4 regions of the Neobacillus sp. S1115 genome follow, and region 4 is predicted to be linked to each of the others. Evidence: riboswitches for the same ligand, from Rfam matches in the RefSeq annotation. Region 4 holds a riboswitch; each other region holds the start of a gene.
The links. Region 4 has a riboswitch for S-adenosylmethionine ahead of ACZ5B7_RS25060 (methionine biosynthesis PLP-dependent protein). Riboswitches for the same ligand answer to the same signal wherever they lie in the genome.
Positions count from the first base shown of each region.

Region 1: another riboswitch for S-adenosylmethionine. It lies ahead of ACZ5B7_RS15495 (5-methyltetrahydropteroyltriglutamate--homocysteine S-methyltransferase); the one in region 4 lies ahead of ACZ5B7_RS25060 (methionine biosynthesis PLP-dependent protein).
Region 2: another riboswitch for S-adenosylmethionine. It lies ahead of ACZ5B7_RS06610 (methionine ABC transporter ATP-binding protein); the one in region 4 lies ahead of ACZ5B7_RS25060 (methionine biosynthesis PLP-dependent protein).
Region 3: another riboswitch for S-adenosylmethionine. It lies ahead of ACZ5B7_RS06845 (homoserine dehydrogenase); the one in region 4 lies ahead of ACZ5B7_RS25060 (methionine biosynthesis PLP-dependent protein).

Region 1 is NZ_AP038275.1:3,186,351-3,190,564, forward strand. It holds gene ACZ5B7_RS15480 (aldolase catalytic domain-containing protein) at 1-193, opposite strand, end outside; gene ACZ5B7_RS15485 (hypothetical protein) at 348-551, opposite strand; gene ACZ5B7_RS15490 (peroxiredoxin) at 773-1,390, opposite strand; SAM riboswitch class I at 1,603-1,701, shown strand; gene ACZ5B7_RS15495 (5-methyltetrahydropteroyltriglutamate--homocysteine S-methyltransferase) at 1,782-2,909, shown strand; gene ACZ5B7_RS15500 (multidrug effflux MFS transporter) at 3,754-4,214, shown strand, end outside.
Region 2 is NZ_AP038275.1:1,357,622-1,361,835, forward strand. It holds gene ACZ5B7_RS06600 (vWA domain-containing protein) at 1-392, shown strand, start outside; gene ACZ5B7_RS06605 (NAD(P)/FAD-dependent oxidoreductase) at 474-1,589, shown strand; SAM riboswitch class I at 1,782-1,891, shown strand; gene ACZ5B7_RS06610 (methionine ABC transporter ATP-binding protein) at 1,990-3,003, shown strand; gene ACZ5B7_RS06615 (methionine ABC transporter permease) at 2,993-3,667, shown strand; gene ACZ5B7_RS06620 (MetQ/NlpA family ABC transporter substrate-binding protein) at 3,687-4,214, shown strand, end outside.
Region 3 is NZ_AP038275.1:1,408,652-1,412,865, reverse strand. It holds gene ACZ5B7_RS06855 (YfhD family protein) at 1-114, shown strand, start outside; gene ACZ5B7_RS06850 (DoxX family protein) at 264-758, opposite strand; gene ACZ5B7_RS06845 (homoserine dehydrogenase) at 1,249-2,484, opposite strand; SAM riboswitch class I at 2,551-2,662, opposite strand; gene ACZ5B7_RS06840 (GNAT family N-acetyltransferase) at 2,739-3,410, opposite strand; gene ACZ5B7_RS06835 (GNAT family N-acetyltransferase) at 3,433-4,095, opposite strand; gene ACZ5B7_RS06830 (carbon-nitrogen hydrolase family protein) at 4,114-4,214, opposite strand, start outside.
Region 4 is NZ_AP038275.1:5,099,445-5,103,658, reverse strand. It holds gene metC (cystathionine beta-lyase) at 1-652, opposite strand, end outside; gene ACZ5B7_RS25060 (methionine biosynthesis PLP-dependent protein) at 652-1,764, opposite strand; SAM riboswitch class I at 1,847-1,961, opposite strand; gene ACZ5B7_RS25055 (helix-turn-helix domain-containing protein) at 2,060-2,404, opposite strand; gene ACZ5B7_RS25050 (polysaccharide biosynthesis protein) at 3,224-4,214, shown strand, end outside.

The DNA of each region.
Region 1 (4,214 bases), 1.9 Mb from region 4:
AAAATCTCCATGGATTAGGCTCAGTTGCGTTCAGCAGCTTAGCGGAGTTTTTATAGCCAATCTCCATATATTCAACGCCAGCCGCACTTAGTCCATTATACAAGTCCTGGACAAATTCGATACTGAAATCCCAATTGTTTACTAAACCTCCATCACGGATCGTACAATCTAAAATTTTGCTGCGATGTTCCATAATTTTAAATTCCCCCTGTGGTTATGCTCATTCGTCATAATTTGAATATATATACCATGAATCATTTAAAGGTGTCAAACTTACATGTCAGCCGTTCTAAAAATATATGATAAAATTGTTAAAGTATTTCTATATTAATACTACTATCATTTTATCACTTGGCTCCAATACTTTGACGTCGCATTTGTCTATTTCTTTGTAATTCACTTTGTTTCCAAATGTATTTTTGCATATATAACCTAAGCACGTCATTCATTGACTTTCCATTTTTTTCAACAGCATCTCTAAAACTTTGGATTATGTTTTCTGGTATTTCAAAATTTACTTCTACATTTTTATTTCTGTGTTCCTGGCACATTTTATACCTCCTGACAGACCAATCTATCCATTTTTCCTGGGTAGTCACAAAGGGATGAATATTTAGAATATTTGTATAGAAACTATCATATCAGGTGAAAACGCGTACATTTTTATTAACTTTTCGACAAATTACGACATAATTAAGGAATCAATGATGTATGTAGAGGATCTTAAAAGCCTAAATGAGGCATGAGAACCGTCCCCATGCCTCCCCATGCATCAAATTCTTCCGATATACTTTGGGTCTCTAATGATTCCTGGGTTACCGGGAACCCAGTTAGCTGGGACTCCTTCTCCGGTGCTTCTTCCGTATTGTACCCCTTGTATGATCCTTAGTATTTCGTAAACATTTCGGCCAACTTCTAATGGGTATACCAATTTGGATACAATTATTCCATCTGGATCGATAATGACGGTTGCTCTTAAGGCTGCCCCAACTTTTTCATTTAGGACTCTGTATGCTTTACTGATTTGGTGTGTTCGGTCACTAAGAAGTGGAAATGATACCTGAGAGGCATTGGGAGATACCTCAGCGAATACTTTATGGGCATATACACTGTCCGTGCTGATAGCAAGGACATTTGTATTAAGTGTCTTTAGTTGATCCTTAATAGCAGCGACCGCTGCCAATTCTGTCGGTCAAACAAAGGTAAAATCACTTGCATAAAAAAATAAAATAACCCAGCTTCCACGATAGCTTTCTAGACGAAGCTTTTTTATTTTCTTTTCTGCATGATCATAAGCTTCTGCTTCAAATAGGGGCGCCATATCCGTTGTCTGTGCACAAAATGGCTGCAAAGACCCATCAAAATGACCCTCTCGCCTGTTAAATTCCATTTTTTCACCTCAGATCATCACCTGAATCTTAATTCCTTGCTGCAGTTCATTTTTTGATACCGTTACCACAAATAATATATGTTTAGGTATTTGTCCCATTGAGCCTATTTTGGATAGCTTTTCCATTTAACCACAACAATAGTGTTGTAGATTTTTGTTGACAGAAAATCAGAACAGGTGTATCTTTACTGTTAATTAAATATTTTCGAATATTCTTATCAAGAGAGGTGGAGGGACTGGCCCTTTGAAGCCTCGGCAGCAGACACGTTCGTACTGTGCCAATTCCAGAAGCGAGTGCTTGAAGATAAGAAGAGATTTAGTAATAGCTATTACCCTCTTCTTATTTTTGAGAAGAGGGTTTTTTATTACACCGAGAAAGAAGGAATAATTAATGACAGCAACACTAGTAAAAACTCCATTCAAAGCTGACCATGTCGGCAGCTTTCTTCGAACAGAACCGGTTAAAGAAGCTAGAAAGGCTTTTGCTAATGGGGAAATTGATGCAGATGCCCTGAAGGCGGTTGAGGATCAAGAAATTGAGAAATTGGTTCAAAACCAAATTGGAGCAGGCTTAAAATCCATTACAGATGGTGAGTTTAGACGTTCATGGTGGCATCTGGATTTCTTGGCTGGTTTGGAAGGTGTAGCATTTTTTGAAAATGAATATATCAGTAACTTCAAAGGCGCCCAAACAAGAAACAACGCCATTAAAGTAGTGGGCAAAGTGGACTTTAATGATCATTATATGCTAGAGCATTTCAAGTTTTTAAAGCAGGCAGTTGAAAAATATGGAGATGGCAGCCAAGTGGCGAAGTTCTCCATTCCAAGCCCGAATATGTTATTTACGAGAATTCAAGGCGATGAGTATTACAATGGCAACAGCGAACAACTTTATAAAGATACCGTAGCGGCTTATCAAAAAGCCATCCAGGCTTTCTATGATGCTGGCTGCCGTTACTTGCAATTAGACGACACATCTTGGATTGATTTTGTTTCAGAAGAGCGAATCAATGCAGTGGTTGAAAAAGTTGGCTTGGATGTACATGAAATCATCAAAACAAGAGTAAGTGCAATCAATGAAACCATTGCCGATAAGCCGGAAGATTTGACCATTACCATGCATATTTGCCGCGGCAACTTCAGATCCACCTACATCACAAGCGGCGGGTACGATCAAATTTCCGATGCCATTTTCGCTGAGCTAAATGTGGACGGGCTATTCCTAGAGTATGATGATCAGCGTTCTGGTGACTTCGAACCTTTAAAAGGCTTCAAGCGTCCTAACCTAACCGTTGTACTAGGATTATTCACTTCTAAATTCCCAGAACTCGAGGATCCAGAATCTATTAAGGCAAGAATTAAAGAAGCAAGTCAATTTATTCCATTAGAAAACCTGGCAGTAAGCCCTCAATGCGGCTTTGCCAGCACAGAAGAAGGAAATATTTTAACGGAAGAAGAGCAGTGGAATAAGATTAAACATGTAGTGGCTATAGCTAAGGATGTTTGGGGAACCATTTAAACCCACTAGGAAAGGCCGCCTTCCATTTGTATGATGGAAGGCGGCCTTTTTTTCGATTGGCTGTTTTTGTAAACAATGTGTCTCTAAGATTCCATCTGAATTTGGAAATTTACCCAAACACCTCGGTGCCTATTGGTTGCCCTTGCGAACATATCTTTTTCGGTTTCGGTCACCCATACCCTTTATTGGTTACCGTACCATCATATTTTTTTCGGTTTCGGTCACCCATACCCTTTATTGGTTACCGTACCAACGTATTTTTTTCGGTTTCGGTCACCCATACCCTTTATTGGTTACCGTACCAACGTATTTTTTTCAGTTTCGGTCACCCATACCCTTTATTGGTACCGTACCAACGTATTTTTTTCGGTTTCGGTCACCCATCTCCTTTATTGGTTACCGTACCAACGTATTTTTTTCAGTTTCGGTCACCCATACCCTTTATTGGTTACCGTACCAACGTATTTTTTTCGGTTTCGGTCACCCATCTCCTTTATTGGTTACCGTACCAACGTATTTTTTTTCAGTTTCGGTCACCCATACCCTTTATTGGTTACCGTACTAACAAATTTTTTTTCGGTTTTAGTCACCCATACTATTTTTTAGTCGCCTAATTATATTATTTCCAGAACAGGCGATCATACAAACAATAAGCTATTTTTTCCTTCTTGAAGCAGTTTTTAAAATAAAATGCAACAATCTTCTCGGAATGAACTCTCGATATTTCTGTTTTTTAAATTTATATCTATGTTCCTACTTTAAAGATTTCCCAAATATTGAATAATCTGTTAACATAGAATGATAAAATCTGAGGTAACTAGATTGGATTTACATAACTGGAGGAATGACTTACTATATGGGGGATTTCATACAAAAGGCAGAGGATCATCAAGCAGTGCTTTCTCGTTCTAAACGAGTATGGATGGCGATTGTTCTCGGTTCACTTGCAGCATTTGGACCTTTATCCATTGATATGTATTTACCGGCCCTGCCAAATATCGCAAAAGATTTCCATACAAACGCATCATCTGTTCAACTCAGCCTGTCGCTTTTCGTGATCGGTTTAGCATCTGGGCAGCTGCTCACTGGACCTATCAGTGATGTAACCGGTCGCCGAAAACCACTTTTAGTCGGCTTAATGATTTACTTTATCGTGTCCCTTTTATGCGTACTTAGCCCTTCCATTTGGGGATTAATTATATTGCGGCTCATTCAGGGCTTTGCTGGATCAGCAGGAATTGTCATTTCAAGGGCGATTGTCAGAGATTTATATTCAGGAACTGAATTAACCAAGTTTTTTGCACT
Region 2 (4,214 bases), 2.5 Mb from region 4:
CGAATCAGGATTATTACGTAAGAGGTATGACGGCAATGTTGGATGCAGTGGGGAAAACCATTCTTGACGTAGGATATCGGTTATCCACAACTCCTGAAAATGATAAGCCCGGTAAGGTAATATTTGTGATCACGACTGATGGAATGGAAAACGCAAGTAGTGAATTTTCCTATACAAAAGTGAAGGAACTCATCAAGCACCAAAAGGAGAAATATAATTGGGAGTTTATCTTTTTGGGGGCAAACATCGATGCTAAGGAAGAAGCGGGCTGTCTTGGGATTGATGTTGAAAATGCCTTTAACTTCGAAGCATCTGAAAAAGGTGTTGAGATTATGTATAATATGGTGTGTGAGCAAGTAATGGAGAGAAGGCAGCGCACAAAGGAACTTTAAAGCAGTAGTGTATTTGTTGTAATATATATAGTATCTACTTTGCTCAGTCTGTAAGACTGAGTTTTTGTATTGAGGTGAGTTATGCAAAAGGTAATTGTAATTGGGGCAGGAATACTCGGAGCATCCACTGCTTATCACCTTGCAAAATGGGGGGCCGAGGTTATCATAGTGGACCGGCATGTCCCCGGTCAAGCCACTGACGCAGCTGCGGGGATTGTTTGCCCATGGTTGTCCCAACGGCGTAATAAAGCCTGGTACCAGTTGGTTAAAGGTGGAGCCCGGTATTATCCAGAATTAATAGCTCAGTTAGAAGCAGATGGGGAAAAAGATACGGGTTATAAACGAGTTGGGGCATTAAGTATTCACACTGATCCAGCAAAGTTGGAAAAGATGGCAGAACGGGCACGGACCCGTTGGGAGGATGCTCCCGAAATCGGCGAAATAACAATTTTATCTCCAACTGAAACGAATCGACTTTTTCCGCCGTTGTCCAATGAATATGGCGCGGTTTATGTTAGTGGCGGGGCACGTGTAAATGGCCGAGCATTGCGTACTGCGCTTGTAGACGCCGCAGTCAAGAATGGAGCCCAAGTTGTTAAAGGGGATGCTTCATTAATTAGTAGTGATAATAAAGTCCAAGGAGTTAAAGTATCAGATAGGTCATTTTTTGCTGATCAAGTCATAGTCACTGCAGGAGCGTGGGCAAAGGAACTTTTGGATCCGCTGGGAGTTGAATTTTTGGTAAGGCCACAAAAGGCGCAAATCATACATCTACATATGCAAGATATGGACACAAATTCGTGGCCTGTAATCATGCCACCATCCGATCAATATATTCTATCCTTTGAAGGTGGGCGTGTCGTCATTGGAGCAACTCATGAAAATGATGCTGGATTTGATAATCGGGTAACGGCTGGAGGTGTCCAAGAAATCTTAAATAAAGCTTTGGCAGTTGCTCCAGGACTTGCCAGTGGAATGATATTGGAAACTAGGGTAGGTTTTCGTCCTTTTACTCCCGGTTTTCTTCCCATTATTGGAGCTATTCCGAATTATGAAGGAATCTTATTAGCCAATGGTCTCGGTTCATCAGGATTAACCAGCGGACCATACTTAGGGGCAGAACTCGCTAAACTAGCACTCGGAAAACAATTGGAAATTGATATTCATAACTATGATGTTGCTGGTGCTCTAGCCTAATGTTATGCACAAAGAGCTTTTCATGCGAAAAGCTCTTTTCTAATCGAATAAAAAAATTTTTAAATTAATAATAAGTTGATATGACAATATTGAAAACGCTATCGGGTAAATTGCGCTATAATTTAGATGATTGACAAAACAAAAATAGATTTGTACTATCTTAATATAACTTAATTATTTGTTAATTTAATTTTCTTATCCAGAGCGACCGAGGGACATGGCCCGATGACGTCCGGCAACCCCCGATTGGGAAGGTGCCAATTCCTGCAGAATGACTGTACTATCATTCTGAAAGATAAGCCGAAATTCTATTTAATTTCGACGCCCCTTTCAGAATGAATGGGGCTTTTTGTTTGGGTATAAAGTCTAGTTTAGATATCGGAAAAATGAGGTAATCAGTATGATTGAAATAAAGAACCTTAGTAAAATTTATAAGACAAAAAAGGGTGAAGTAAAAGGTGTTGACAATGTTTCACTAACCGTCCAGGAAGGTGAAATCTTTGGTATTGTCGGCTATTCAGGCGCCGGAAAAAGCTCCCTGCTCAGATGTATTAATCTATTAGAACGTCCCACATCGGGAAGTATTATGGTTGATGGCACAAACCTTACCTCCCTTAAAGGCGAGCAACTACGTTCAGCTAGGCTTAAGATTGGTATGATTTTCCAACACTTTTATTTAATCAGTCAAAAAACGGTTTACGAGAATATTGCGTTTTCTTTAAAAGCGGCCAACATGCCAAAAGAACAAATTAAAATTAGAGTAGAGGCACTCCTTGAAATGGTCGGCCTTTCTGATAAACGTGATGTCTATCCATCCCAACTCAGCGGTGGTCAAAAACAACGAGTCGGTATTGCAAGGGCTCTCGCAAATAATCCGAAGGTGCTTTTATGTGACGAAGCAACATCTGCACTTGACCCTACGACAACAAAGTCGATACTCAATCTATTGAAAAAAATCAATAAAGAACTTAACATCACCATTGTATTGATCACTCACGAGATGGATGTTGTAAAAGAAATCTGCAGCCGGATGGCAATTATGCAGGAAGGACGAGTTGTGGAGGAAGGTTCGGTATATGATATTTTTGCCAACCCGCATACAGAACTTACAAAAGAATTTATTGAGAGTGTCGTGACCCTTGAAATCCCGGAAGTCATTCTAAAAAGCTGCCAGGGGCCAATAATAAAAGTTACCTTTAAAGGTAAGGTGGCGGGAGAGGGAGTCATTTCTGATACTCTTCAACAATTTAACGTAAAAGGGAATTTCCTCCATGGCTCGATTGAATACATTCAAGAGTTGCCGCTTGGTATTTTCATAATGGAGCTAAAGGGACAAAAAGAAGAAGTCCAAAAAGCCCTTCAATACATTGAGAACCGGGCAGCACAGGTGGAGGTGTTACACAATGGGCTTTGATTTTGCACATCTGATGGAGCTTATTCCGGATATTAATAAAGCATTTTTTCAAACCATCTATATGATTGCGATTTCGTTGGTCGTATCGACGATAATCGGATTGCCGGTTGGGATATTGCTTTACATAACCGATAAAGGATTGTTTATGGAAAATCGAGCCGTCCAGAATGTCCTGGGTTTTATTGTCAACATGGTCCGGTCGATTCCTTTCATTATATTATTGGTGGCATTGCTCCCACTGACAAACATACTCGTAGGGACTACCATAGGCCCAACTGCCGCCAGTGTTTCGCTATCGGTTGCGGCAATTCCGTTTTTTGCAAGGATTGTTGAAAATGCATTGAGAGAAATTGATAAAGGAGTAATCGAAGCAGCTATTGCCGCCGGGGCAACCCCGTGGATGATTATAAAAGATGTCCTATTACTTGAAGCAAGATCCGGCATTATCTCAGGTGTCACTTTAACACTCATCAGTTTAGTAGGATTTTCCGCTATGGCCGGAACAGTCGGCGGCGGCGGTATTGGAGACTTGGCGATTCGCTTCGGTTATTACCGGTACGACAATACCATTATGATTTCAACAGTTTTAATCTTAATTATTTTAGTTCAGGTCATTCAGCTTCTTGGTGACTATATCGCCAAAGTTGTAGATAAAAGAAGATAAATAAAGGGGAGAAATTATTATGAAAAAATGGTTAACAAGCATTCTATTACTTTGTGTAGTCTTTGCACTAGCTGCTTGCGGTAGCAACACTGAAAAAGCAGCCAGTGGAAAAGAGAAAGCAACAGAATCAAAAGAAATTAAAATAGGCGCGACTGCCGGCCCATATAGCGACATGGTAACAAAAGCGATTAAACCAGGCCTAGAGAAAAAAGGCTACAAAGTTGAAATTGTTGAATTCAGTGACTATATCCAGCCAAACAAAGCATTAAACAATGGCGATATCGATGCAAACCTTTTCCAGCACACGATTTACCTTCAAAATTTCGCGAAAGAAAACAACATGGATTTAACAGCACTTATTTCTGTGCCAACTGCACCAATGGGAATTTATTCAAACACAATAAAATCGATTAAAGATGTAAAAGAAGGGGCAACTGTTACACTTCCAAACGACCCGACAAATGCAGCACGTGCTTTGAACACACTTCGTGATGCAGGACTTATCACTATCAAAGCAGATGCGGATCCACTAAAAGTATCTGAAAAA
Region 3 (4,214 bases), 2.6 Mb from region 4:
ATGAAATCAGATGGACAGGACGTAGAATTCTCCAAGGAAATGGCTGATGGAGCTGATTTAGAAGCAATGGCGCGCGCAAATGCGGCAAACCAGCGCGTCAGAAATCGCAAATAATAAATGAAAACTCGCCGATTGGGGAGTCCAAGAGGACGGTTCATGAGGCGTAGTTGAATTTATACTTTTAGCTAAAAAAAGAAGAAGCAGGATTCCTGCTTCTTTAATGTATTTAAAGGGGGAGTTAACGATTATTAATTGGTGCTGCCTTATTGCGTTTTTACTTCATTTACATGAGCTTTTTTGAAATAGCCTTTGATAAAAGGAACTGCATATCGGTCAAGACCGAAGTAGTAAGCTCCTGCACCTGCGAATAACAGAATCATCGCAGCTGTATAAAGAATTGGGTTCGTGCTTGTCGTACCTGCCAGCATAAAGTTCAAGTTCATAAATGCACCGGCAATCAAGGCTGGGATTGTGGCTAAACCAACGATTAAACCAAGACCGACTAACATTTCTCCCCAAGGTATTAATGTATTAAAAATTCCCACGTTAGGCATAGCGAATTGCTGTAAGAAATCTGCATACCATGCTTGAACCGCAGGGTGTTCGCCAGTTGCTGCCGCCATTGCTCCTTTTAGGAACCCTGTAGCATCGAAACCACCAGTTAACTTATGATAACCTGCTTCAATCCATTGTAATCCAAGCCAAACCCGTAATACTGTCCAAACAACTGCTGCGTAAGGAGTTTTGTACCATCTCATCATAATCATCTCCATAGCTTTTTGTGAAGTATTTCACAATTTTAACTTTAAGTTATTCCCTTAAGAAAGGGATTGATCAGCTAGCTGTGTCTTGTAAGGAAGTCCTTGTGAATTGCTTCACTATCTTCTTTACACTTTTAATATACTCTCCTGCTATTGAAAAAACAACGGCTTTCACAGTTTCTTAACATATTAATGTTAGATATATGAAGAGATTGTGAACGCAATACAGCACGTTCCCCCTCCTCTTTTGTGGACAATGTTAATAATGTGGACAACACCAGCTAACCCCTTATAAAATCTGATTTTCACAATCAGCTTTTCTGTTAATAACTAACAGTGGATAACCGCTTTCAAAATTGTGGATAATGTGCATAACATTGTTGACTACCTATAAATACAGGACTTTAGATGTGGAAAAAACACTGGATAAATGAATGTCCATTCATAACAAAAGGAGCATCACATAAAGATGCCCCTCAATCCAACCCTATAATGCCTTCGCTTCCTCAATACCCCTCACGAGGAATTCTTCCTTACCCAGGATCGAAAAATATTGAACCGATGGTTGCCTTTGCGCAAGCTGCTCGATGTCCTTTTTGGAACCCTTTAGGACAAAGATTCCCTCAGAGATTTCATCCACCAGGGTAATCGCGGGACTGCCATATTTTTGGACCAGACCCTGGACCAGCCAGTACTCCCTCTGGTGTTCACTTTTCAACTCAATGTCCTCCCCTGAGGTTTTCAAATAATTAGATTTCGTCACGTGGCTTTGACATACGTGGACCAAATCCTCGATTACGGCACTAGCCGTTGGGTACATGCCTGCGCCCGGTCCTTGAAGGGTGATTTCGCCAACGATATCAGATTTTACATTTACCGCATTCTCTACTCCCTCAACATGGTAAAAAGGGTGCTCAGAGCCGACCAGAACCGGCTTCACCGATGCCTGGATGCGGGTGCCTGACTTCCAGATGCTCGCAATATGTTTAAACCTTAACCCTAAGTTTTGCGCTGCTTCAATCAATTCACTCGTAATAGACGTAATCCCTACCCGTTCAACATCACGCCAGTCAGGCTCTTCTCCAAATGCCAGCCTGCTTAAGATCATCGTTTTATAAAAAGCATCATAGCCTTCCACGTCATTGGTCGGATCCGCCTCGGCATAGCCATTTTCCTGCGCCCGCAGCAAGCTTTCGGCAAATGACTGCCGCTTTTCCCGCATCTCGGTCAAGATGAAATTGGACGTTCCATTGAGGATTCCCAGGATCCGCTGGACACGATTAATTTTTAAAAGCTGACCAAGCGTTTGAATGACTGGAATCCCCCCGGCCACTGTCGCCTCAAAACCAACCGACACCTGATGCTGTTCTGCCAACTCGATAAGCTCATTCCCGTGGTGGGCAAACATCTCCTTATTCGCTGTAATGATGTGGCAGCCCCGTTGGATTGCTTTTCTTAAGTAGGAAAAAGTTGGGTCTTTATCCACGATGCATTCAATCACGACATCAAGCTTCGGCAATTGCAGAATTTCTTCGAAGTCCGTTGTCAGCAGAACATTCCCGCTAATATCCCGCGGCTTTTGCTTATTTCTAACAAGGACGGCAGCAACCTCTACTTCCTTCCCTAATTCTGCCGCCAGCTCATTGCTATGTGATTGAATGGTCCGATAAACCCCTTCACCTACCGTACCGAACCCGAGAATTGCCACTTTAATTACAGACATGTCTGCCACCCCTTTATTTTTTTGAAAAATAAAAACCCTCTTCATAAGAAGAGGGCTCTATTCCTCCTCTTATCTATCAGGCTACAAATAACCTGCAGGAATTAGCACCTTTTCAAGGAATACCTTGAAGGTTGCCGGGCTTCATCGGGCCTAGTCCCTCCGCCGCTCTGGATAAGAGTATTTATTTGATTTTTCATTAAATTTCCAAAGATATATAAAAAGTATATTATCTGAATTTTCAAGAGTTGTCAATATTAAAGTGGCAAAAGGGCGACCGTTTCTTTTGCTGCTAATTTCTCAACCATGTCCAGCCATTCCTGTGGTTTATTGGAAAGCACAGAATAATAGGTAGTTAGAAAGTCTTTGACAAGTGATGCTGGAATTTCGGCGATTTCTTCCTTAATCGGCATGAAGCATAGATCAAGGCCAGACACCGCTTCCCCGTTGTTTTCCCAGGATGGGTGCACGTAGGCAAGGTCAAGGCGCTGATAGCCTAAATGTGACAGAACCTCACGGCGCACGTACGGGTCCATGACCTTCACGCCGCCAAATTCGTGGTGCTCTACACGGTATGGGTCATAGATTTCGGCAAACATTCCGAACAGCTCCTTACCGTTTTGGGCAGCAAGCTGTTTTAAGTCCTTCAGACGATTTTCAGCTAAAAATCGGCCAAGCGAGAGGCCAGGTTTGCTGATAATCGTGAAGTCGGTCATCGCAATATTCCAGTCAGGATAATAGCGGTACTCAGTCGCACCGACGACCTGGTCCTGATCGACAGCAACGAATACGCGGATACTTGGGTCTTCTAACGGTTCTTTCCACAATTCATAATCTAGGACCTCTTCCGGTGGAAAAATCTGTCCCATTAAATCATGAAGCTTTTTAAAATTGGGGTCTTCAATATTGGTAATGCGTTTAAATTCCATTGGTTCTGATTCCCCTTATAAATTATTTAAATGGGTTCTTCCATTCCATTAATGCCGCATTGTTAAGGGATTCTTCGTCCTCTAAATAGTTTCTGGCGACACCGATTGGCACACGTCCGCAGCGAAGGAGAAAGCTGATGACAGGGTCTTTTAGCTCGCCTTTAATGACAGCGTCCAGATACTCTTCCGGCGTCATTTTTTCAGCCACTTTATGATAGCCCGGCATCCGCCCGCCGCCAAGCAGACGGTCATACCTTTTTTCAATGACCACATGGTACATGGCATGCATCATTAATTTTCCGAGTCCCAGCTTGCGGTACTTTGGGCGGACGCTGATATCGACAATGTAGAGGGTGTTGCCGTTCGGATTATGGTTGCGGATATAGCCGTGGTCAGTCACTTCTTCCCATGTATGGCTGTGATTAGACGGGTCCAAATCAACACAAACTCCGGTCAGGGAGCCCGCCAATTCACCATTAATTTCAACGCATAATGCCCCTTCCGGAAACAGTGTCACATGATTCGTTAATTGTTCTTCATTCCACCAAAGCTCGGATGGAAAAGGAGGCGGGAAGCATTCGGACTGGATTTCGATGAGCTGGTCAAAGTCCTCCATTGTGTAATTACGTACACAAACCGGCAGCGGCCGGTCCTGATCATAAACGTAAAATTCACTGCGATACATGAAAAGGCCTCCCTCGTTTTAATTCCAATCTGTATATAAATCAGTGCGGCGGTCGCGCCAGGTGGTCACAGACCCGCGCTCGCGAACTTCGTATAGCAGTTCCAGGTCAAGGTCGGCGG
Region 4 (4,214 bases):
CATCCTTAACTACCGCTAGACCCGCGACAACGTCACTGTGGCCAGATAAGAATTTGGTGGCACTGTGAAGGACCACATCGGCGCCAAGTTCCAATGGCTTTTGCAGGGCTGGGGTTAGGAAGGTGTTATCAACAAAAGTCAGGGCGTTATGTGCCTTTGCTAATTGGCTGATGGCCTGAATATCGGTCACCTTCAATAATGGGTTAGATGGTGTTTCTACATAAAATGCTTTTGTATTTGGCCTAATGGCTTGCTTAACCTGATCAAAATCAGTCATATCAACAAAGGTATGCTCAATTCCGAAGCGTGTTAGAACTTCAGTGACCATTCGGTAAGTACCGCCGTATACATCCTCTGTAATAACAACGTGGTCTCCGGAGGATAGCAACAGGAAGGCGGTGGAAATGGCGGCCATCCCAGAAGAGAAGGCAAACCCGCGGATTCCGCCTTCGAGTTCCGCAATGATATCCTCGAGAGCTTCACGAGTTGGGTTTAAGCTGCGGGCATAGTCATATTTTCCGAAACTATCAATTTCAAACTGATGAAAGGTGGATGCATGCTGGATCGGGACACTGACTGCTCCTGTTTGTGCATCCATTTTATGCCGATTATGAAGAAGTCTCGTTTCAAAACTAAATTCTTCGTGTTCCATCACACATTCACTCCTTCAACTAATTTGGCAAAAGCTTGCTCTAAGTCAAAAATGATATCTCCTGCATCTTCAATTCCTACAGAAAAACGCAGTAGACGGTTACAGACACCTTGTGCAATTCGGATTTCTTCCGGGATATCAGCGTGGGTCTGAGTCGCCGGATACGTGATAAAGCTTTCAGTTCCGCCAAGGCTTTCAGCAAACGAAATCAGTTTTATGTTTTGCAGGAACGGATTTACCCACGTTTCATCTTTAATACGGAAAGAAACCATTCCGCCTCTTCCTGGGTAAAGGACATCTGTCACCGCATCGCTATTAGAAAGAAACTCAACAACAGCCTTAGCGTTTTTCTCATGCCGTTCCATACGGAGCGACAATGTTTTCATCCCGCGCATTAACAACCAGGAATCGAAGGGGCTTAAAACGGCACCTGCACCGTTATGATGGAAGGCCAATGCCTCACAAAGTTCCTTACCCTTCGCGACAATCAGTCCAGCTAGAACATCATTGTGGCCTCCAAGGTATTTCGTTGCACTATGAATCACGATATCTGCACCAAGTGCAATCGGCTGCTGCAGAAGAGGGGTATAGAAAGTGTTGTCCACAATTAACAAAATGTCATGCGCTTTGGCAATTTTTGCAATGGCGGCAATATCAGCTTCCTGCATAAGCGGATTAGTTGGTGTCTCCAAGAAGATTGCTTTTGTATTTGGTGTAATGTTGTTTTCAACCTCTTCAGGACAACAGGTATTTACATATTGGCTTTTCAAGCCCCACTTTTGAAAGCCTTTTTCGAGCAAACGGTAGGTTCCGCCATATAAATCCTCGCTAACCAGCCATTCATCACCAGACTGAAATAAGGAAAGAATCGTTAAAATGGCCCCCATTCCAGAACTGCAGGCAAAGCCTTGGTCTCCGCCTTCTAAATCGGCGATAGTTTTCTCAAGGAGCTGACGTGTTGGATTTCCGGTTCGAATATAATCAAATCCTGTGGATTGTCCAATCCCCTCGTGCCGGAATGCAGTTGAAAAATAGACTGGGGGATTAACAGTTCCTGTTGTAGTTTCACTACGGTTCCCAATTTGAGCAAGCTTAGTATCGATTTTATACATTGTTGTCTACACTCCTTTTTGATATTAAAAAAAGGCCTTCTATAAGAAGAAGACCTTTGCATGTACAATACATCTGTCACTCTTCTTATCTCGCAAATTAGTAACAATTTGCAGGACTTAGCACCGTTTCAATGTAAAAGACATTGAAGGTTGCTGAGGTGTCACCGGGCCCTTCCCTCAACCTCTCTTGATAAGAACATATTAATATTTTGACTATTTATAAAATTTACTACACTAAATGCATGGTGTCAATGTATTTTCTTTATTTCTTGTTTAAGTTGTTGAAGTAAGCGTTTTATTGATTTTTTTCCCAGATTTTGAATTTAATATAGTTAATGTATTCTCGGAAATCATCTTTATTTATTCCGTCTTCAATTGCCTTTTCAATAATTTTCTTCCATTCTTCGTCCAGTTCATTTTCGCCGGGGGGGAAATCATCATTATCAAGTCCGGTCAGCAAATATTCTATAGTGACATCTAAAGGCCTTGCTACTTTTTGTAAAAAATAGATGGATGGGTTTTTATTAAGGTTCCGCTCGATATAACTTAGATATGATTTTGAGACGTTCGCGAGTTCAGCAAGCTCAGTTATCGAAAAGTTTTTTTGTTTTCGTAATTTTTTTATTCGTTCACCAATCATAGTAATCTCCCTTATTCCCTAAATTTCAATTGATTTGTTTGTTCCAGGAAAAGGCCTGAAAGAAACTAAGAATAATTAATTTTGATTGAAACGATGAAGAACGCCAAAAGACTTGGTTATAAGATTTAGAGGATAAATTAATCTAAATAGATAGGTTTCTAAGAACTTTGGTATTGGAAGGTGGAATTTATTGAATAAGTAAATTAATTATTTTTTCACAGTTGAGAATATTATAACTTACATTTTATTCTTTTTAAAGAACGAATCAAAAGAGAGTTGTACATTATTTTTACTTGATTTTCATAAAGAAGAGGTTAAAGGCCGTACAATATATAGAATTGGAGTAAATATTTTTTGGATATTTCAATAAAAAAGTGAGTCGAAAAATTTCACCCTTGATTGTTCTTTACCAAGAACAGTCCGTTTGTTATAATGTTAATATTAAAAGAGGAATTTATATTAATAAAAGTTAGGAAAAAAGTTTTAGGTAAAATTAACTAATTTATGTTATTGGTATTTTTTTAATTAATACGTTCTTTATATAGCACATATTTTTTATCTAACAAACAATAGAGTTTTCTATTAATAATGGGTGATGTCTCCTTACCACTATCAATGGAGACACTCGGTCATGCTGTGGGTTGAGAAAAACCTTAGACGCTTGTCGTCGAGAGTGTGATGTGAGGGGGGGTTGGATGCCCTGTTTTACCATTAAAGCTTTTGCTTAGGCGGGATTCAAGAACTCTTCTAATCAAAAGCTTTAATTTAATAATCAGCATGAACATGTTATTAAATTGCACCTAAAAAAGGGGGGGGATTATGACCTACCGACAGAGACTGTCTATATTTTTTTTGGTTGATTCTTGTATCGTCATTAGTGTTATCTTTTTTAGCCGATTTCTGGTTGATGCAACAACAAATGTGTTCACCGTCTTGAATTTATTTACCTCAATTGCCATTTTATTAAGTCATCATACTTTTTCATTTATCTTTAAGCTTTATAAAAAAGCCTGGCAATATGCCAGTATAGGGGAATCCATTCTTATTATAAAGGTAGTTTCATCTACTATCTTCATGGCGGCTGTTTTGCAGAAGTTGTTTTTCTATAAAGTTGATTTCAGGCTCTTGGCTGTTATTTGGTCCCTTCATATTTTGTTTATTGGCGGATCCAGATTTTGCTGGCGGATGTTTCGTGATTCCTTCATTATAAAAAATCAACATAAAAATCGAACACTCATTATTGGAGCAGGGGAAGCAGGAACAATGGTTGTAAGACAGTTATTAAAAAACCGCGACACTAATCTTCTTCCAGTGGGATTCATTGATGATGACACAAAAAAACAAAAGCTTGATATTCTGGGGATTCCCGTTGTCGGGGGAGTAGATTCGATAGAACAGGCTGTTCAAAATTTAAAAATTGAAAATATCGTCATTGCTATTCCATCACTTAGCCGAAAGCAATTAAACGTGATTTTTCAAGAATGTGCAAAAACGGCCGCAAAAACGCAAATCCTTCCAATGCTAGAAGACCTGGTTACTGGAAAGGTTTCAGTCAATCAATTTCGAGATGTTCTGGTTGAAGATCTTTTGGGAAGGGAGCCAATAGAGCTCGATATTACCTCAATTTCAAAAAACATCACGGGTAAAACAGTGCTAGTAACCGGTGCTGGAGGATCGATTGGGTCAGAAATTTGCCGGCAAGTCGCTAATTTTATTCCCAATACATTAATTCTTTTAGGCCACGGTGAAAACAGTATTTATTCAATTGAAATGGAACTAAGAGAAAGTTTTAGGGGAGCACCTATACAAT